Regions from separate parts of the Piezobacter thermophilus genome, predicted to be linked through region 2. Evidence: riboswitches for the same ligand, from Rfam matches in the RefSeq annotation. Region 2 holds a riboswitch; the other holds the start of a gene.
What was found. A riboswitch is a leader RNA that binds a small molecule or an ion and turns the genes downstream of it on or off. The one in region 2 is predicted to bind cobalamin.
Positions count from the first base shown of each region.

Region 1: it holds a riboswitch for cobalamin, as region 2 does, so the genes downstream of both, ACZ5CM_RS05000 (TonB-dependent receptor plug domain-containing protein) here and ACZ5CM_RS08725 (DUF1636 family protein) in region 2, are expected to answer to the same signal.

Region 1 covers NZ_AP042380.1:1,049,787-1,057,603, reverse strand. The annotation lists gene modA (molybdate ABC transporter substrate-binding protein) at 1-522, shown strand, start outside; gene modB (molybdate ABC transporter permease subunit) at 519-1,217, shown strand; gene modC (molybdenum ABC transporter ATP-binding protein) at 1,214-2,302, shown strand; gene ACZ5CM_RS05005 (DUF2312 domain-containing protein) at 2,393-2,650, opposite strand; cobalamin riboswitch at 2,780-3,009, shown strand; gene ACZ5CM_RS05000 (TonB-dependent receptor plug domain-containing protein) at 3,142-4,995, shown strand; gene ACZ5CM_RS04995 (ABC transporter substrate-binding protein) at 5,039-5,857, shown strand; gene ACZ5CM_RS04990 (FecCD family ABC transporter permease) at 5,854-6,828, shown strand; gene ACZ5CM_RS04985 (ABC transporter ATP-binding protein) at 6,825-7,586, shown strand; gene ACZ5CM_RS04980 (adenosylcobinamide amidohydrolase) at 7,583-7,817, shown strand, end outside.
Region 2 covers NZ_AP042380.1:1,787,643-1,795,459, forward strand. The annotation lists gene cobN (cobaltochelatase subunit CobN) at 1-2,913, opposite strand, end outside; gene cobW (cobalamin biosynthesis protein CobW) at 2,927-3,982, opposite strand; gene ACZ5CM_RS08725 (DUF1636 family protein) at 3,979-4,368, opposite strand; cobalamin riboswitch at 4,455-4,647, opposite strand; gene ACZ5CM_RS08730 (IS256 family transposase) at 4,990-6,195, opposite strand; gene ACZ5CM_RS08735 (helix-turn-helix domain-containing protein) at 6,525-7,082, shown strand; gene ACZ5CM_RS08740 (EamA family transporter) at 7,095-7,817, opposite strand, start outside.

The DNA.
Region 1 (7,817 bases), 740 kb from region 2:
GCGGTCGCCGCCGACGGGCTGCTGGCGGAAGGCACGCGCAGCGACCTGCTGACCAACCGGCTGGTGCTGATTGCCGGCACCGGCGAAGAAGGTGGCGCACTGACGCTGGAGTCCGGGGTGGATTTGTTGGCGCGGATGGAGGGCGGGCGGCTGGCAGTGGCACTGGTGGATGCGGTGCCGGCGGGGATCTATGCAAGGGCCGCGCTGCAATCCCTGGGACTATGGGACGTGCTGGCTGACCGGCTGGCGCAGGCCGGCAGCGTGACCGGGGCGCTGCGGCTGGTGGCCAGCGGTGCCGCACCCCTCGGCATCGTCTATGCCACCGATGCGGCGGCCTCGCCCGATGTGCGGGTGCTGGGCGTCTTTCCCGAAGACAGCCACCCGCCGATCCGCTACCCGGTGGCGGTGCTGGCCGATGGCGACGGCGCGCAGGCGCGCGCCTTCCTCGACTTCCTGAAGGGTCCGCGGGCGGCGGACATCTTCCGCGCCACGGGCTTCGGGCTGGTGGAGGATCCGTCTTGAGCAACTGGCTCGGCCCCGACGAGTGGGAGGCGATCGGCCTTTCGCTGCGCGTCTCGATCTGGGCGGTGCTGGCCAGCCTGCCTCCGGGGCTGTTCACCGCCTTCGCGCTGGCGCGGTGGGAGTTTCGCGGCAAGCAGTTGGTGAACGCGCTGGTGCACTTGCCGTTGATCCTGCCGCCGGTGGTGACCGGCTACCTGCTGCTGCTGACCTTTGGGCGCAAGGGACCGGTGGGGGCGTGGCTTTACGATCTGTTCGGCGTCACCATCGCCTTTCGCTGGACCGGCGCGGTGCTGGCGGCGGCGATCATGGCCTTTCCGCTGATGGTGCGGGCAATGCGTCTGGCGATCGAGGCGGTCGATCCCAGGCTGGAGCAGGCGGCGGCGACGCTGGGCGCATCAAGGGTCTGGGTCTTCGTGACCGTCACCCTGCCGCTGGTGCTGCCCGGCATCATCGCCGGGGCGGTTCTGGCCTTTGCCCGCGCGGTGGGCGAGTTCGGGGCCACCATCACCTTCGTCTCCAACATCCCCGGCGAAACCCGGACCCTGCCGCTGGCGATCTACACCTTCCTGCAGGTGCCGGGCGGCGAGACGCGGGCGCTGCACCTGGTGGCGATTTCGGTGGCGCTGGCGGTGGCGGCGCTTCTGGTATCCGAAATCCTGGCCCGCCGCGCCGCGCGCAGGGTGGCCGGAGCATGAGCCTGCGGGTGGAGATCACGCATCCCTTCGCCGGGTTCCGGCTGGATGTCTCCTTCGAGGCGCCTTCGGGCATCACCGCCCTGTTCGGCCGCTCGGGGGCGGGCAAGACCACGGTGGTCAATGCGGTTTCCGGCCTGCTGCGGCCGGCACGCGGCCGGATCGAGCTGGCCGGCGAGGTGCTGTTCGATTCGCGCACGCGAGTGAACCTGCCGGTGCACCGGCGGCGGCTGGGCTATGTGTTTCAGGACGGGCGGCTGTTTCCGCATCTTTCGGTGCGCCAGAACCTGATCTATGGGGCGCGCTTCGCCCCGCGCGGGGCGCAGGGCCCGTCGCTGGAGGAGGTCTGCGCGCTGCTGGGCATCGACGCGCTGCTTGAACGCCGACCCGGATCGCTTTCGGGTGGAGAAAAACAGCGGGTGGCGATCGGCAGGGCGCTGCTGTCGCGTCCGCGGATGCTGTTGATGGACGAGCCGCTGGCGGCGCTGGATACCGCGCGCAAGGAGGAAATCCTGCCCTACCTGGAGCGGCTGCGGGACCGGACCGAGATCCCGGTTCTCTATGTCAGCCATTCGGTGGCCGAGGTGGCGCGGCTGGCCACCTTCGTGGTGGTGCTGGAATCGGGGCGGGTGGCACGGGCGGGCACGGCCGAGCGGGTTCTGTCCGATCCGGCCACAGTGCGCCAGATCGGCCTGCGCGAGGCCGGCGCGGTGCTGGGCGCGACCGTGATCCGGCATCACCCGGACGGGCTGACGGAACTCGCGGTCTCGGGCGGGCGGCTGTTCCTGCCTGAGACGGATGCGCCGGAGGGGGCGCGGCTGCGGGTGCGCATTCTTGCCCATGACGTGATCGTGGCGCTGGAGGCGCCGCACGGGCTTTCGGCGCTCAATGTCCTGCCCTGCGAGGTGCTGGCGCTGCGCTCGGGCGGCGGGCCCGGCGTCATGGTCCAGCTGCGTTGCGGCAGCGACCGGCTGCTGGCGCGGATCACCCGCCGGTCGGCCGAGGCGCTGGGACTTGCGCCGGGGATGAGGGTGTTTGCGGTGGCCAAGTCGGTTTCGGTGGCCCGCACCGATATCGGCAGCGGCTGAGGGGGCAGTCAGGGGCTCTGCCCCTCTGCGCGCCTGCGGCGCGCATTCACCCCGAAGTATTTGGAGCAAGAGGAAGGGGAAGAGGCGTGGTCACATGCCCAGCGCCTGCTTGTAGAGTTCCAGGACCGCCTCCTCCTCGGCGATTTCGTCCTTGTCGCGCTTGCGCAGCGCGATCAGCTTGCGCATCACCTTCGTGTCGTAGCCGCGGGCCTTGGCCTCGGCCATCACCTCTTTCTGCTGATCGGCGATGTCCTTCTTTTCGGCCTCCAGTCGTTCGATGCGCTCGATGAAGCTGCGCAGTTCGTCCGCGGTCACGCGATAGGTGGCGTCGGGGGAATGATCGTCCATGAACGGGCTCCGTCCGGTTGCTGTCTGGGTTGGGTGGGACTGCGGGATACAGGCGCGCAAACCGGGCCGCAAGGCGCGATTGCGTCATCGCCGGTCGCAATCGGTTCTTGATCGGCGCGCCGTCTGGCCCTATGAGCGGCTTGCTCTGGTTCGGCGGCGCGAGTCGCCGGCAAAAGGGAACGCGGTGCGGCCCGGGGGTGAGGAACCTCCCGCCAACGGCCAATGCCGCGACTGCCCCCGCAACTGTAGGCGGAGAGCGCCACCGGTTGATGCCACTGATCCCCCGGCGGGATCGGGAAGGTCCGGACGAGGCGCTGTGACCCGCGAGTCAGGAGACCTGCCAGAGCGATCACCTTCCACCGGCGCGGGGGGCGCCGGCAGGGCGGCGTCTGTTCCGTAGTGGTGACACCCTTACTCACCCGTTCGTGGACGGCGCTTCCCGTGCCTTCCGCGGCAAAACCGTAACAGAAGGTCTGGAAGGAATCGGGACCATGAAAAAACTCGTTGCCACCGTCTCTGCACTTGCCGTGGGCTCTGCGCTGGGCGCGGGCTTGCGTGGCGCAGCGGCGCAGGAAGCATTCGACCTGGGCGAGATTGCCGTTTTCGCCAACAGGTCGGGACAGGAAACTGAACTGAAACGCACCGGCGCCACGATCGAGGTCGTGACCGGGGAAGATCTGGGACAGGCCCCCGAAACCACGGTGGCGGATTACCTGTCGCGCCTGCCCGGCCTGTCGGTCAGCGCCAATGGCGCGCTTGGCGCCAGCACGCAGCTGCGCATCCGGGGGCTGGACGGAAAATACATCAAGGTCCTCGTGGACGGCATCGACGTGACCGATCCCAGCCAGCCCCAGACCCAGTTCAACTGGGCCGGGCTGACAACGACGGCCGTGAGCCGGATCGAGATCCTCAAGGGCACCAGTTCGTCGCTGTACGGATCGCGGGCGATCGGCGGCGTGGTCAACATCACCACCGCCCCGCGCCGGGATACGCCGGGCACCCGGACCACGCTGACCGCCGAAGGCGGCAGCTACGACACCTTCCGCACCGGAGCAAACATCGTGCACCGGGGCCAGCGTGGCGGGCTGAGCATCAGCCTGAACCATGTGAACACCCGCGGCTTCTCGGCCAAGGCCGGGGCTGCCAACACCGAACCCGACGGCTACCGGGGCACGCAGCTGAACCTGAGCGGCGATGTCCAGGCAAGCGATGTCCTGAATCTCGGTTTCTCGGCCTATGCGCTCAACGGCAACGGGGATTATGACGAATGGATCGGCGACGGCGCGCCGCCCTATGACGAGACATTCAGCACCCGGACCCGCGCCGCCCGCGGTTTTGCCGAGATGCAGACCGGTGGCGTGCAAAGCACGCTGTCCTACACCTATTACCAGAACGACCGGGTCTTCAATTCCAATGGCTTTTCCTCGCCCTTCTTCGGCAAGCGTCAGAAGCTCGACTATACCGGTGTCTATCGCCAGTCCGACGCGCTGCGCTATACCTTCGGCGCCGACTGGCAGCGGGAAAGCTTCAACACCGGCTTCGACCGCGGTTCGGAAGACAATTCCGGCCTGTTCGGAGAAGTCCTCTACGCCCCGCGTGAAGATGTCGATCTGGCCGCATCGCTGCGCTATGACAACTACCAGTCCTTCGGTGGGAACCTGTCGGGCAGGCTGGCCGCCGCATGGCAGCTGAGCAATGCCACGACGCTCAATGCCGTCGCGGCGACCGGGTTCCGGGCGCCGTCGCTTTACGAGCTCAACAGCACGCTTTACGGCAACCCCTCGCTGCGCCCCGAGGAAAGCACCAGCTTCGAGCTGGGCGTGACCCATCAGTTCGGCCCCGGCAGCTATCTGCGCGGCACCGCCTTCTACAACCGGATCGACAACCTGATCCAGTTCGTCGTCCTGTCATTCGTGCCCTTCTCTGGGCAGTATCGGCAGGTCGCCGGGACCTCGACCACCAAGGGGGTCGAGCTTGCCGGGGAGTGGGCGATCAGCGACCGGGTCAGGCTGTTCGGCAATTACACCTATACCGAGACTTCCGACGCCACCGGCGCGCGGCTGCTGCGGGTGCCGGGGCATGACCTGGTGGTCGGGCTGGACGCCGATCTGTCCGACAGGTGGCGGGCCAACCTCTCGGTGCAGCACGTGGCCGACCGCCCCGACGAGTTCGGCACCGCCATGCCGAACTACACGGTTGTCAATGCCGGCCTGTCCTACCAGCTGACCGACAGCGCGGCCGCCTGGCTGCGGGTCGAGAACCTGACCGACGAAACCTACCAGACCTCGGCCGGGTATAATGCCTCGGGGCGGGCGATCTTCGCGGGGCTGCGTGCGGCCTTCTAGGATCATATCCCTTGCCGCCGCGTTCGCCCTTGCGGGCGCGGCGGTGCCGGCCGGGGCGCAGGAGCCGCCGCCCCCCCGCCGGGTGGTGTCGATCAACCTGTGCACCGACCAGCTGGCGCTGATGCTGGCGGCGCCGGGGCAACTGGTTTCGGTGTCGCGGCTGGCCCACGACCCCGACAGCTCGGCCATGTTCGAGGCCGCGCGGAAACTGCCCGCGAACGGATCAGGGGCCGAGGAGGTCTATCTGCTCGCCCCCGACCTGGTGCTGGCCGGCACCTACAGCTCGGATGCCACCGTGCAGATGCTGCGCCGCCTCGGCATCCGGGTGGAACGCTTCGCCCCGGCGCAATCGCTGGCCGACATCCCCCGGCGCATCGCCCGCATGGGCCGGGTGCTGGGGCGCGAGGAGGCGGCCGCGCGCATGATCGCGCGCTTCAATGCCGATCTGGTGGCGCTGCGGCAGGCACCGAAGCGGCGGCCGCGCGCGGCGCTCTACTACGTCAACAGCTTCACCCTGGGCGACAGGTCGCTGGCCGGCGACATCCTCAAGGCCGCCGGCTTCGACAACATCGCCGACGAGGCCGGGCTGGACTGGGGCGGAACGCTGCCGCTGGAGCGGCTGATCCTGCTGGCCCCCGAGGTGATCGTGAAGGGGCGCGACTATCCCGGCCAGGCCCGGGCGGAAGAGCCGCTTTCCCACCCTGCCCTGCGGGCGCTGGAGCGCAGCCGGGTGATCGGCTCCCTCACTGATCGCGACTGGATCTGCGGCACGCCGCGGGTGCTGGAGGCCATCCGGTCGCTGCAGCAGCTGGCGGCGGGGCCGGGAACGGAGCGCGGGGCGCAGAGGGGAGCGGAGCCATGAAACTCGCCCTCGCCGCGCTGTGCGTGGCCCTTTTCGCCCTGTCGCTGGTGACCGGCTACGCCGAGGCGCCGGCGCTGCGCAGCCTTGCCGCGCTGGTTGCCGATGACGGCACGCCGTTGTCCATCGTGATGCGGGAAATCCGCCTGCCGCGGGCGCTGCTGGCGGCGATGGTGGGGGCATCGCTGGGCCTGTCGGGGGCGGCGCTGCAGGGCTATCTGCGCAACCCGCTGGCCGAGCCGGGCCTGATCGGCGTGTCGGGCGCGGCAGCACTGGGCGCGGTGCTGGCGATCCAGTCGGGTCTGGCGCTGCAATTCGCCCTGGCGCTGCCGCTGTCGGCGCTGGGCATGGCGGTGCTGGCGGTGCTGCTGATCCTCGCCCTGGCCGGACCGCGGGGCGGGTCGATCACGCTGATCCTGGCCGGCATCGCGATTTCGGCACTGGCCGGGGCGCTGACCTCGCTGGTGCTGAACCTCTCTCCCAACCCCTTTGCCGCCGCCGACATCGTGTTCTGGACCATGGGTTCGCTCGCCGACCGCTCCTTCACCCATCTGTGGCTGGCGCTGCCCTTCATGGCGGCGGGCTGGGCGATGTTGGCCGGGCTGGGGCGGGGGCTGGACATGCTGACGCTGGGCGAGGACGCGGCGCAGGCGATGGGGACCGATCTGGTCCGCCTGCGGCTGCTGCTGATCCTGGGCACCGCCGCCTCGGTCGGGGCGGCAACGGCGGTCGCGGGCGCCATCGGCTTCGTCGGGCTGGTGGTGCCGCACCTGCTGCGCCCGCTGGTCGGCGCGCGGCCCTCGGCGCTCTTGTGGGCCTCGGCGCTGGGCGGGGCGGCGATGGTGCTGGCCGCCGATATCGCCGTGCGCGTGCTGCTGCCCGAGCGCGACCTGAAGCTCGGGGTGCTCATGGCGCTGGTGGGGGCGCCGCTGTTCCTGCACCTGATCTACCGCACCCGGAAGGAAATGCCATGAGCCTGCTTTCGCTGGACCGGCTGACGGTGCGACGCGGCGGCCGCGCGGCGGTGGATGGGGTCAGCCTGACCGTGAACCCCGGCGAATGCATCGGCCTGATCGGCCCCAACGGCGCCGGCAAGACGACCCTGATGCGGGCGGCGCTGGGCCTGCTGCCGGCGGAGGGGCATTCGTCTCTGGCGGCGATGCCGCGGGGCACGCGCGCCCGTGCCGCCGCCTGGATGCCGCAAAGCCGCGACATCGCCTGGCCGGTCACGGTCGAGACGCTGGTGGCGCTGGGCCGGCTGCCGCACCTGCCGCGCGGCGCCCGGCTGCGCCCCGCCGACCGCGCCGCCGTCGAGGCCGCCATCGCCCGCATGGAGCTGGCGCCCTACCGCCACCGCATCGCCACCCGGCTTTCGGGCGGCGAACAGGCGCGGGTGCTGATCGCGCGGGCGCTGGCGCAGGAGACGCCGCTGCTTCTGGCCGACGAACCGATTGCCGGGCTCGATCCGGCCCACCAGATCGCCACCATGCAGGTCTTTGCCGGTCTCGCCCGCGAGGGGCGCTCGGTGATCGTGTCGCTGCACGATCTGGGGCTTGCCGCGCGGCACTGCTCGCGGCTGCTGCTGATGCAGGACGGGCGGCTGGTGGCCGATGCGCCGCCGCAGGAGGTGCTCACCCCCGCCAATGTCGAAGCGGTGTTCGGCGTCACCGCCTTCTACGGCTCCACCCCGCAGGGGCCGGTGTTCCAGCCCGTCGAGGTGGTCCGCCGATGAAGCTGACGCTGGAACGCCCCTGGCTGGAGCTGCGCCTGCCCGCGCCGCAGCGGGTGCTGAGCTGGTCGCTCACCCGGCCCGGCTTTGCCATGGCGGATCTGATCCTGTGGCGCCAGGTGCGCAATGCCGACCTGCCGCCGGGGCTGGACGTGGCCGCCTGGCTGCGCCGCGAGCTGGCGGCGCGCGGCCGCGACCGGGCGGTGGCGATGCTGACCTCGCGCGACCTGGACG
Region 2 (7,817 bases):
CAGCAGGTCGGTTTCGGGCAGATCCTGAAGATGCACGAAGCCATCCGCTTCTGCCACCCGCCGGGCAATGCCCTCGGGGTCGGGGGTGGCGCGTTCGCCTTCGGTGGCCCAGGCGCTTGCCGCCAGCCAGGCCCGGCCAGCGGCGGCGCGGGCATCCGCCCCCGAAGGTCCGGCCGGATCACCCAGCCCCAACCCGTAGCTGCCCGGTGCCGGGCCAAAGACCCGCGCCAGCTGCGCGCGGCCCGCATAGGGGTTCCACTCGGGCGCCTCCGCGCGTTCGGCCAGTACCCGCACCGCGTGCTGGAACAGCGCCGTGAGCGGCGCGAACACGTCTCGGAACAGCCCCGAGATCCGCAGCGTCACGTCGATGCGCGGCCGGTCCAGCTCGGCCAGCGGCAGGATCTCAATTCCCGACACCCGCCCCGAGCCCGCATCCCAAACCGGCCGCACCCCGATCAGATGCAGCGCCATGGCGAATTCCTCGCCCGCGGTGCGCATGGTGGCCGAGCCCCACAGATCCACCACCAGCGCCCGCGGCCAGTCGCCCTGGTCCTGAAGATGGCGGCGAAGCAGCTCGTCGGCCAGCCGCACGCCCTGGGCATGGGCGGCCCGGGTGGGCACCGCGCGCGGGTCGGTGGTGAACAGATTGCGCCCGGTGGGCAGCACGTCGCGCCGCCCCCGCCAGGGAGACCCCGACGGCCCCGGCGCGATCCACCGCCCCGCCAGCGCCGCCAGCAGCGCCCGCCGCTCGGCCCGGGCAGAGCGGGCGAAGGCGTCATCGCCCCCGCCATCGCCGCGCCCCCACACATGAAGCCCCTCGCCGAACTGGCTGTCCTTCACGTCGCAGACGAAGCGGTCGATGCGGGTGATCGCCTCGGCGGCGCTGGCGGCCCGCTCAAGGCCCAGATCGTCCTCGATCCCCAGCGCCTGTGCCTCGGAGCGGATATCGTCCTGAAGCCGGTCGCACCGGCGCGGGTCCAGCCCGTCGGCATTGGAAAACTCGTCCAGAAGCGCCTCCAGCCGGGTCAGGCCGGGGGGGCTGGCACCGGGCCGCAGGGGCGGCGGCACATGGCCCAGCGTCACCGCGCCGATCCGGCGCTTGGCCTGGGCCGCCTCGCCGGGGTCGTTGACGATGAAGGGATAGATCACCGGCAGGCTGCCCGCCAGCGCCTCGGGCCAGCATTGCGCCGACAGCGCCACCGACTTGCCCGGCAGCCATTCCAGCGTGCCATGGGCGCCCACATGCACCAGCGCATCGGCGCCAAGGCCTTGGCGCAGCCACAGATAGAAGGCCACATAGCCATGCCGAGGAATGCGCGAGAGATCGTGATAGTCGTCCGCCCGCGACTCGGGGCAACCGCGTTCGGGTTGCAGCGCCACCACCACCCTGCCGCGCCGCAGCGCACGGAAATGGAACTGCCCGTCGATGCAGTCCGGATCGGCCTCGGGCGGGCCCCAGGCGGCTTGCAGCGCCTCGCGCAACGCCTCGGGCAGAGTCGCAAGCGCCGCCAGATATTCCCGCAACGGCCAGTGCATACGCGCCATCTGCAGCTCCGCCGCCATATCCGCACCCTGATCCGCATCCCGGCCCTCGCCCGGCTGCGCACCCCCGCCGGCCCCATCGCTGCCGGTGTCGTATCCGGCCCCGGCCAGATCCTCCAGCATCGCCTGCACCGAGGCCAGCGCGTCCAGCCCCACCGCATGCGCCAGCTGCCATTCGCGACCGGGATAGGTGGACAGCACCAGGACCACCCGCCTCTGTTCCGCCGGTCGCCGTGCCAGACGCACCCAGCCGGCGACCCGCGCGGCTATGGCCGCGATCCGGTCCGGTTCGGGGCAATGGACGTTACGGGCGAACTGCAATGCGTCGTCACGCGGCTGGGATGCCTTGAACGAGGCCACCCCGGCCAAGATCCGCCCGTCCACCTCGGGCAGAACGACATGCATGGCCAGATCAGCGGGCGAGAGGCCACGTTCGGCCTCAGCCCAGGCCTCGCGGGAGGAGGTAGCCAGCGCCACCTGAAACACCGGTACCCCGGCCGCATCCAGCGGCGAGCCCGCCTCGTCGCCGCGCCCGGCTTTCGTCACTTCTCCGCGTCCGGAAAAGGCGGTCAGGTTGACGATCGCATCAGGGGCCATCCGGCACAGCTGCCGGGCCAGCCAGCCGCCGGCGCCGGGCGCCTTCAGAGACGGCACGAACAGCGCCCCCACCTCGAAACCGCGCTGGCGGAAGGCGTCGAAAAGCGCCGCCACCGGCGCCATGTCCGCGGCCACCAGATGGGCACGGTAGAACACCAGCAGGATCCGTGGGTGATCGCCGTCTGCAAGGACGGTGGCCGGACAGATCACGCCATGTTCGGGCGTCCAGGCGCCGACCGGCGGCAGAACCCCGACCTCGGGGACCGCCTCCGTCGTCAGACCGGCGGCGCGAGACAGTTCGACCAGCGCCGCACGGGCAGCCGCGGCGCCGCCCGTATCGCAAAGCCGGCTCAGCCGGCGCAGAATGTCTTGCGGCAGGGTGGATACCTCGTCCAGCCGCGGATCGGGCCGTCCATCCGCCGGCAGCGCCGCCAGGACGATATCGCGCTCGCGCGCCAGTTCCTGCAACTGCGCCATCCCGTAGGACCAGTAGGGCAGCCCTCCGATCAATCGGACCAGCACCGCCCGCGCGCCCGAGAGGGTCTGCTCGGCATAGACATCCACCGAGAGCGGATGGGTCAGGGCGGACAGATTGGCCAGCCGCAGCGACGGCAGGTGGCCCTCGGGCCCGCCACCGCACCGCCAGCCTTCCGCGAAGGCGCCAAGATCGCTGTCGGAAAAGGACAGCACGACCAGATCCGCCGGACTCTGGCCCAGATCGGTCGGGGTGGCGGTTTCCTCAAGCCCCCGGCTTTCGCGAAAGACGACGTGCATTCGCTCCGCCCCTTCAGCCCGAAGCCGCGTGATCTCCGGTCAGGATCATGCGGATGGCGTCGGCATCGATATCGTCATGCTCGGCGATGACCACCAGTCGGCCCTGCCTGAGCTCGTCCGGCCGCCAGAGGCGATCGAACTGGTGGCGCACCCGTGCTCCCACGGCCTGCACCAGTAGCCGCATCGGCCGCCCGCGCACGGCGGCGTAACCTTTCAGCCGCAGGATGTTGCGTTCGCGGGCCAGCTGCTCGATCCGCGCCACGAGGGCCGCCGGGTCATCCTGTTCCGGCAGCTCGATCACCACACTGTCGAAATCGTCATGTTCGTGTTCGTCGGCGCCGTCATGGTGGCCGGGGCGGGCGTCCAGGTCATCCTCGGCCGCCGCGCCCAGGCCCAGAATTACGCGCGCATCCACCACGCCCTCGGCCACTTCGATCACCGGCAGCGGCCGCGGGGCGCGCTGGGCAATGACCGCGCGGGCGCGAGCCACACCCTCGGGGCCGGCAAGATCGGGCTTGGTCAGCAGCACGATGTCGGCGCAGGCGATCTGATCCCCGAACACCTCGGACAGCGGGGTTTCGTGGTCGAGACTGTCGTCGGCGGCCCGCTGGGCATCAACCGCCACAACATCCGAAGCGAATCGGCCTGCGGCCACGGCTTCGGCGTCGGCCAAGGCGATCACCCCGTCCACGGTGATCCGCGAGCGGATCTCGGGCCAGTCGAAAGCTTTCAGCAGAGGCTTGGGCAGCGCCAGCCCCGAGGTCTCGATCAGGATGTGATCGGGGCGCGGATCCAGCGCCATCAGCGCCTCGATCGTGGGGATGAAATCGTCGGCCACGGTGCAACAGATGCAGCCATTGGCCAGCTCGACGATGTTTTCTGCGGGACAGTCGGGAATGGAGCAGGATCTCAGGATCTCGCCATCGACGCCGACATCGCCGAATTCATTGATCACCACCGCCATCCGCCGGCCGCCCGGATTCTCCATCAGATGCCGGATCAGGGTCGTCTTGCCAGCGCCGAGAAAGCCGGTGATCACCGTGACCGGCAACTTTTCCATGGTCTTCATGCGATGACTTCCTGTGGCGGGATTCGGGCGATGCAGTTCTTGCGGAAATGCGCCGGCCGTTCGCGCCAGGGAACCAGCCCGTCAGCGGTCTGCCGGTAGCGCCCGGCCATGTCGCGGACCAGCTCGGCGTCTTCGGGGCCGGAAAAATTGCCATAGACATAGGTCCACCGCCCCGGACCCCGCAGCACGACCGAACAGCCCCGATTGCAGTTCGACAGGCACTCCACCGCCCGCACAACGACGCCTTCGGGCAGTACCAACCCCACCAGTGCATCATGAAGCTGCGCCCCCGGCCGCGACGGCGAGGCATCATCGGTCGGCTGCCTCCCGCGGCAGGTGGTACAGACCAGGATTTCAACAACTCGTGCCGTGCCCGTGCCGTTCACTTTCTTTTCCCTTTGCGAAGCGGGGCAAAGGGGAAGGAGTTCGGCCTCGCCGCGCACTTCCCGCAACCGAGACGCCCCGCCCGGTTGACGAAACAGAGGCGCAGGCAGGTCTCCCGGCTCGCGGAGTCGAATGGTTGTTTCCATCCGGTGGGCACCCCGCCTTCCCGGCCGTCGGCCAGTGGCATTCTTGGGGACCCTCTCCGCTTACGGTCGCGGGGGCGGCTGCATAAGCATTCCCTTTTCATCCGCACATGCGGAACCGGCGCATCCCGCCGAATGGAGGATGAGAGGGGGTGTTGTCAAGCACGAATACTTCCGGTTCAAACTGCTGCCCGATGCGAAAGCCGTTCTTAAGTTGATCGGAGGCTGGATCGAGGACTATAACGAAAACCACCCGCACTCGGCCCTCAAGTAGCGCTCGCCACGCGAGTTCCGAAGGGCCCAAACCGAAACTGCTTAGCTGTCTGGTGAAACGGGGGCAGGATCAGAGGTCTTTATCCAGCCTGTCGATGAAGTGAGTGACGGCCTGCTCTTCGAGCCTGCCATCATCGAACAGCACAAGGCGGTAAGAATCGGTCACGTCCGTCAAGGTGGTGTAATTTGGGTGGCCTCGTGTCATGATCATGCGGCCTGAGTTGTTATGCTGAGAATGGGGTCGGTCTCCTCGTTGTCGATCTGGGCGAAGGCCTCGACCTGCATGTAGCGGCTTGCGGTCTGCCATTCGTCGTTCTGCTCGAACAGGACGGCGCCGATGAGGCGGGTGATGGAGGCCTCGTTGGGGAAGATCCCGACGACGTCGGCCCTGCGCTTCACCTCCTTGTTCAAACGTTCAATCGGGTTGGTGCTGTGCAGTTTCTTGCGGTGCTGGCGGGGGAAGGCCATGTAGGCCAGCACGTCGTGCTCGCTCTCGTCCATCAGCTCGGCCAGTTTGGGCCAGCGAGAGCGTAGCTGGTCGGCGACGCGGCGCCATGTCTCGCCGGCCTGCTTTCGGTCGGGTTGATCGAAGGCCTGGCGGATGGCGGCGGCGACGACGGTGTGCTGGCCGCGCGAGACGTGGGCCAGGGCGTTGCGCATCCAGTGGACGCGGCAGCGTTGCCAGGTAGCGTCGAAGACCCGCCCGATGGCCGCGCGCAGGCCGCTGTGGGCATCCGAGATGACCAGCTTGCTCCCGTCAAGCCCCCGGGCCTTGAGGCCGCGGAGAAAATCCATCCAGAAGGTTTCTGCCTCCGACGGTCCCAGCCCCAGGCCAATGATTTCACGGCGTCCGTCCGTGTTCGCGGCGACGGCGATTATGGCCGCTACAGAGACAATGCGCCCGCCTTGGCGCACCTTGAGATAGGTGGCATCCAGCCAGACATAGGGCCATTCACCGGTAAGCGGCCGGTTCAGGAATTCGTTGACCCGTTCGTCAATGTCCTTGCACAGCTTCGACACCGTGCTTTTGGAGATGCCGTGCAGGCCCATCGCCTGTGCCAGTTCGTCCACGCGGCGGGTCGAGACGCCACCGATCCATGCCTCCTGGATCACTGCGACCAACGCCTTCTCGGATGTCTTGCGCGGCTCCAGAAAGCCCGGGAAGTAGCTGCCCTGCCGCAGCTTGGGCACCTTGAGGTTCAGCCGGCCCAAACGGGTATCGAGAGCGCGCTCTCGATACCCGTTGCGCCACGTCGTGCGTTCACTGTTGCGCTCATGCTTGCCGGCGCCGATCAGGCCCTCGACATCGGCCTCCATCAGAAGCTGCAGCACGGCCTCAGCAACGGCGCGAAGAAAATCGCCACCGTCCTGCTTGGCCAAAAGTTCGGAAAGGTCCATATTCGTCTTGGTCATCGGGGTCTCCGTGTGGTTCGTGGTTGAAGCTCTGAAACTCCACCGCAACCATACACCTCGATGGCCACCCTGGTTACACCGTCGAAGGTGCAGAAATTACACCACGTGCGCGGACACTAACGCTCTCGATCTGGAGGAACGCAGGTCGCGATGTCAACTATACTTGCCCCGAGGGCCATACCTTCAGTTATTATCTGAAAGGCGGTCACGGTAGCAGGCGCAAAAATGCGCCCAATAGTTCCGGTGGCCCTGGAAAGATCTGCATAATTCCGGAAGGCGCGTATTCACGATGGGGGCATTCGAAACCGCTTGTCTTTTTGCACCTGCATGTGGATGACGCGGAATTGCGACGTCGCTTTGTCAAAACAACGGAGAAAGACGCCAGGCTCTGCCACGTTCCCGAAATCGATTATGGCGACATTGCTCCCATGAAAAACGCGTTCCGAGCGGTGCTTCTGGCCTGGCAAAGTGAAGACCGCCTTGCCATCGAAAGTGGAATTACCGACCTGTTGACAGAGATCTATGCCATCTGCCGCCCATCAGGCCAATTTCGGCTGAAAGGCGGGCTCAGCAGCCATTCTGCAAGAACGGTCAGGGATTTCATAGAAAATAATCTTGATAAACCACTGACATTGCGTGACCTTTCCCGTCAGGTAAATCTGAGTGAATTCCATTTCCAGAAAATGTTTCGCGCCTCCTTTTCCGTAAGCCCGGCTCGTTGGGTTTTTTCCCGTCGAATTGCACGCGCCCGTGATATGCTGGCACGGAAAATGCCAATCGCAGATATTTCCGCCCATTGCGGATTTTCCGACCAGAGCCACTTTACCAGATCCTTCAAGAAGGCAACTGGTATGACGCCCGCTGCTTACATGAGGTTGACGAATTGAATGGCACCCTGATCAGGAATGCTTGCGCGATCGGGCTTCCTCGATCCTGATACCCACCATATGGATCAGAATTCCGGTAATGATGACGACGCTGCCAATGAGGCGAAGACCGTCGAGCGCCTCTGCGAACAACAGGTTGCCAAGAATAAGTCCGATGATCGGAATCAGTAACGTAAACGGAGCGACGTTGGCGGCCTTGTAGGTTGCCAGAGCCTTCACCCAGAAATAGTAGGCGATTACCGTGGCGATCAATCCCAGATAGATTGCCGGGGGTAGCGCCTGAATGATACGGGCAACAGTCAGGCCCTCGAACTCGCCGGAAATGCCGGCAAGGGCAAGAAATGGCAAAGGCAACAGCATGCTGGCCCACGCGACCAGCGAAACGGGGTTGTATCGCAACCCTCTTGCCGCCCCCCAGGAAATTACGACGTTTGATGCTCCCCAGGACAGCGCGGCGCCCACCCCGAGAGCCATGGGCAGCAATCCCGCCCGTTCCACTGTCCCGGACAAAACGATCCCAAGTCCGAGAAGGCTGATAACAATGGCACCTGTCGTCGCGGCCGGAATGCGCTGCTTGAGGAAGAAGAGAGCGAGAATCGGAGTGAAAACGACCTGAAGCTGCACGAGAAGAGACGCCATGCCGGAGGGCAGGCCCAGATATATGGCCCAAAACAGAAGACCGAACTGACCGAGGCCGAAGGTGGCGGCGTATGAAGCAATGAAACCGAAAGGAAC